2 regions of the Streptomyces axinellae genome follow, and region 2 is predicted to be linked to the other one. Evidence: riboswitches for the same ligand, from Rfam matches in the RefSeq annotation. Region 2 holds a riboswitch; the other holds the start of a gene.

Region 1 (2,386 bases), on a different contig from region 2:
ATCGTCGAGCGCACCACCGACCTGTACGCGGAGATCTACGGCGAGCGGGCCCGCCCCACCACCGTCGTGCTCGTCGAGGAGGTGCCCGACGGCGGCTGGGGCGTAGCCGGCAACGTCCTGACCGCCGCCATGCTCAACGGCGACTCCTGACCCCGGCCCCCGCAGAGCCGGAACGGGGGGCGCCCCGAGGGGGCTGTGTTCCTGTGCGGCTGAGCCGCGTGGGCCCGCCCAGCCTGGGGGTACCTCCCCGCTCGGAGAGCGTGGGGGAGCACCCGCACCCTGCCCGACACACAGGGGCACCCCCTCCCCGGCCCCACGCAGGAGGGCAACAAAAATCCGCCGCTGGCCCTCAGCTGCCCCGGCCCACACCGCGCGCGGCGTCGCGCACCGCCGCGCAGGCGTACCCCGTCCCCGCGACGCCGATCAGCAACAGAAGCACCGCCTCGCGCACCGGGCCGCCCTCCTGAACGGTGCGGACCCCGCCGCAGATACCGGCGACCGCCGCGAGCACGCCCAGGACGATCGCCCGGCTGCCGCGCGGGCGGACGAGCGCGAGGAGCACATCGCCCAGCGCGCGCCCCAAGACGCCCCGGCGGCGGGGCTTCGGAGTCTTCATCGGCTCGGGGGCCGGACGCGCGTGTGCCACGCCTGGACCCTGTGCGGCAGGCGGTGCGTAGGCCGTGGTCATCCGCCCCCGCACTCTCACCGCCCCCGCACTCTCACCGCCCCCGCACCCTGACCGCCCCCGTGCCCGTCAGCGCGGGGCCCTGTCCGGCATGCGGACCGGGCCGTGTGCGGGGTGCGGGGGCTGTGGCATACTCCTGGCCAGGTCACGAGCGACAGCGATCAAGGCCCCGGCCCGCTGTCCGGCAACCCTCCGTCCGTGGCGGGGTGCCCCGGGTGATGACCAGGCCGTGGGACAGCAAGGTCCGCGGCAAGCGCGGATCCCTCATCTCCAGGGGTCCTGGTCTACGAGGGAGCCTTCTGTGAGTCAGCGAATGCGATAGGGCCGTCGGACCGTTTGCGGTCCGGCTCTTCGGCCCCCTTCCCCGGCTTCCCCAGGTTCCGTACCTCGGGTATCCGTACCGCCGGTACCTCCGGCAGTCGTCGTCGCCACCTTCACCTTCACCGCCGTACGCGCACTCGCCCGCGCGAGCTTCGCCGTACGCGCGTGCTGACCACGGGAGATTCCGCATGTCCTCCGCCGCCGCTTTCGCCCCGCTTTCCGTCTCCGCAGCTGACACCCCTGTCGAGGCCGCCGACGTTCCCTGTCCCGCGGCAGCGGCAGCGGAACAGGCCGCAGCGCCGCTCGCCGTCCTCGGTCGCGATGTGCGCGTTCCGCTGGTCACGGGCGGCGAGGTGACCTACGCCGCGCTCGACTACGCCGCCAGCGCGCCCGCCCTCCAGCGGGTGTGGGACGACGTCGCCGCCTACGCCCCCTACTACGGCAGCGTCCACCGGGGCGCCGGCTACCTCTCGCAGCTCTCGACCGAGCTGTTCGAGCAGAGCCGGCACGCCGTCGCCGAGTTCCTCGGCTGCCGGGAGGGCGACCAGGTCGTCTTCACCCGCGCCACCACCGACTCCCTCAACCTGCTCTCGGCAGCCCTGCCCGAGGGGGCCCGGGTGTTCGTGTTCGAGACCGAGCACCACGCCTCCCTGCTGCCGTGGCGCCGTCACGACGTGACATACCTGGACGCGCCCCGCTCGCCCGAACAGGCCGTCGCCACCTTGGAGTCCGCGCTGCACGGGGCGCCCGCCGGCCCCAAGCTGGTGTGCGTGACCGGTGCCTCCAACGTGACCGGCGAGGTGTGGCCGGTACGCGAGCTGGCGCGCGCCGCGCACCGGCACGGCGCCCGCATCGTGCTGGACGCCGCGCAGCTCGCCCCCCACCGGCCCGTGCACCTGGACGAACTGGAGGTCGACTGGGTGGCCTTCTCCGGACACAAGCTGTACGCGCCCTTCGGTGCCGGGGTGCTCGCGGGCCGGGCCGACTGGCTGCGCGACGCCGAGCCCTACCTCGCCGGCGGCGGCGCCAGCCGCCGGGTGGCGCGCCGGAACGACGGCGGGATCGACGTCGAGTGGCACACCAACGCGGCGCGGCACGAGGCCGGTTCGCCCAACGTGATCGGGGCCTACGCCCTCGCCTCGGCCTGCCGCGCCCTGAGCGAGGCCGGGTTCGAGACCCTGGTGGCCCGCGAGGAAGAGCTGCTGGCCCGGCTGCGCGCGGGGCTGGCCGAGGTGCCCGAGGTGAGCGTCCTGTCCCTCTTCGGCGAGGGCGCGGACCAGGTGGGGGTGCTCTCCTTCGTCGTGGACGGCTGGAACAGCTCGCACTTCGCCGCCGCGCTCTCGGCCGAGCACGGGATCGGGGTACGCGACGGCCTCTTCT
Region 2 (2,386 bases):
CAGCAGCTCCCGGCGCACCGCGTACTCGCCGCCCAGCGGCTGGACCATGCCGGCCAGCAGCGGCCAGTGCAGGTTCAGCAGCGGCCGGGCCACCAGCTCGGTCACCCGGCCGCCGCCCGCCGGGCTGTCCCACAGCGGGCGGTCGTACATGGCCTTGACGAACTGGAGCCGGGGCTCGGTCAGCAGCGGGCCGACGATTCCGGAGACGAAGTCGGCCGAGAAGTCGCGCAGGTCGGCGTCCACGAAGCAGACGATGTCGCCGCTGGTGGCCAGGAGCGAGCGCCACAGCACCTCGCCCTTGCCGGGCAGGGCCGGCAGCCGGGGCAGCAGCTCATCGCGGTGGACGACCTTGGCACCGGCCGCCGCGGCGACCTCGGCCGTGCGGTCGGTGGAGCCCGAGTCCACGACGACCAGCTCGTCCACCAGCGGGGCCGCGCCGGCGGCCAGCTCGCGGCGGATGACCGAGACGATCTCGCCGACGGTCGCCTCCTCGTCCAGCGCGGGGAGTACGACGCTGACGGTCGTGGCGCTGCGGCGCTTGGCCGCCAGCAGCAGGTCGAGCGGCCGGTCGGCCGCGTTCCATGAACGGCTGCGCAGCCATTGCCCCACTTCATCGAGCACGTGCGCGGCCCTCCTGTGATCCATCTCGCGGTGCGGACGCCTGTCTCAAGCCATACCGCTGTCGGTTACAGTCTTGAACAACGCGCAAGGCCCCCGCATGCCGGGGTCGGCGCGACAAATGCCCGGGCGGCCTGTGCCGGCCGGCGCCATAGAGCAGCTCATCCAGAGGGGCAGAGGGAACGGCCCGTTGAAGCCCCGGCAACCATCCCGCGATCCGCGTGTACGCCATGGACTCCGTGTACATGCCCGCGTCCGCGCGGACACTCCAGGCGAGAGAAGCCTTCGTGGGGACGGTGCCAATTCCGGCCCGTGACGAGATACGCCACGGGGAAGATGAGGAGAAAGGGCCTCGCCTCCATGGCTGTGCAGACTGTTGCGAACACCGCGTCCGGCGAATCCGCCGATTCCGCCGCCCCCGCTCCCGACGAGACCGGGACCCCGTCGCTCGGCGCCGCTGTAGCGCTCTCCTGCCGGGAGTGCGGCACCCGCACCCCGCTCGGCCCCAGCTTCGTATGCCTGGAATGTTTCGGTCCGCTTGAGGTGGCGTACGAGCTGCCCACCGGCGACCCGGAAGCCCTGCGCGCACGTATCGAGGCCGGGCCCGCATCGATGTGGCGCTACGCGCCGCTGCTGCCGGTGCCCGCCGACGTCGCCGGGAAGCCGAATCTGAACCCTGGCTTCACCCAGCTGGTGAAGGCCGACCGGCTCGCCGCCGAGCTGGGTGTCACGGGCGGCCTGTACGTCAAGGACGACTCCGGCAACCCCACGCACTCCTTCAAGGACCGCCCGGTCGCCATCGCCCTGGAAGCCGCACGCGCGTTCGGCTTCACCACCTTGTCCTGCTCCTCGACGGGCAACCTCGCGGGCGCCGTCGGCGCGGCGGCCTCGCGCGCCGGGCTGCGCTCGTGCGTGTTCATCCCCGAGGGGCTGGAGCAGAGCAAGGTCGTGATGGCGGCGATCTACGGCGGTGACCTCGTGGCCATCGACGGCACCTACGACGACGTGAACCGTTTCTGCTCGGAGCTGATCGGTGACCCGCTCGGCGAGGGCTGGGGCTTCACCAACGTCAACCTGCGCCCCTTCTACGCCGAGGGCTCCAAGTCGCTGGCGTACGAGATCTGCGAGCAGCTCGGCTGGCGGCTGCCGGACCAGATCGTCATCCCCGTCGCCTCCGGCTGCCAGCTGGTGAAGATCGACAAGGGGCTGCGCGAACTGGTCGAGCTGGGGCTCGTCGAGGACAAGCCGGTCCGGATCTTCGCCGCGCAGGCGGAGGGGTGCTCGCCCGTCTCCCGCGCGTACAAGGACGGGACCGACGTGCGGCCGGTGCGGCGCCCCGACACGATCGCCAAGTCCCTGGCCATCGGAAACCCCGCCGACGGTCCGTACGTCATCGACATCTGCCGGCGGAGCGGCGGGGCTGTCGAGGACGTGAACGACGCGCAGATCGTCGATGCGATGAAGCTGCTCGCGCGGACGGAAGGGGTTTTCGCGGAGACCGCGGGGGGCGTCACGCTGGGCGTCACGCGCAAACTCCTCGACGAGGGTGTCCTGGACCCCTCCCTCAGCACGGTTGTGCTGAACACGGGGGACGGGCTCAAGACGCTCGACGCGGTCGCCCCGTCGGCGGGGCCGTCCGCGGTGATCGCGCCCTCCCTCGACGCGTTCCGTGCGGCTGGGCTCGCCTGAACCTTTTCCGGGGCTTCGCCCCTTCCCCCATTCCCTCGATTCCCCGATGGCCTCGATTCCCCCGATTCCCCGATGGGCT

The links. A riboswitch is a leader RNA that binds a small molecule or an ion and turns the genes downstream of it on or off. The one in region 2 is predicted to bind S-adenosylmethionine.
Region 1: linked by a shared signal. The riboswitch ahead of ABD339_RS05865 (aminotransferase class V-fold PLP-dependent enzyme) and the one ahead of thrC (threonine synthase) in region 2 are both predicted to bind S-adenosylmethionine.

Annotation. Positions count from the first base shown of each region.
Region 1 covers NZ_BAAARJ010000003.1:302,767-305,152, reverse strand. The annotation lists gene ABD339_RS05875 (4-oxalocrotonate tautomerase family protein) at 1-150, shown strand, start outside; gene ABD339_RS05870 (hypothetical protein) at 350-646, opposite strand; SAM riboswitch class IV at 829-947, shown strand; gene ABD339_RS05865 (aminotransferase class V-fold PLP-dependent enzyme) at 1,195-2,386, shown strand, end outside.
Region 2 covers NZ_BAAARJ010000013.1:78,119-80,504, reverse strand. The annotation lists gene ABD339_RS20205 (glucosyl-3-phosphoglycerate synthase) at 1-621, opposite strand, end outside; SAM riboswitch class I at 777-961, shown strand; gene thrC (threonine synthase) at 979-2,307, shown strand.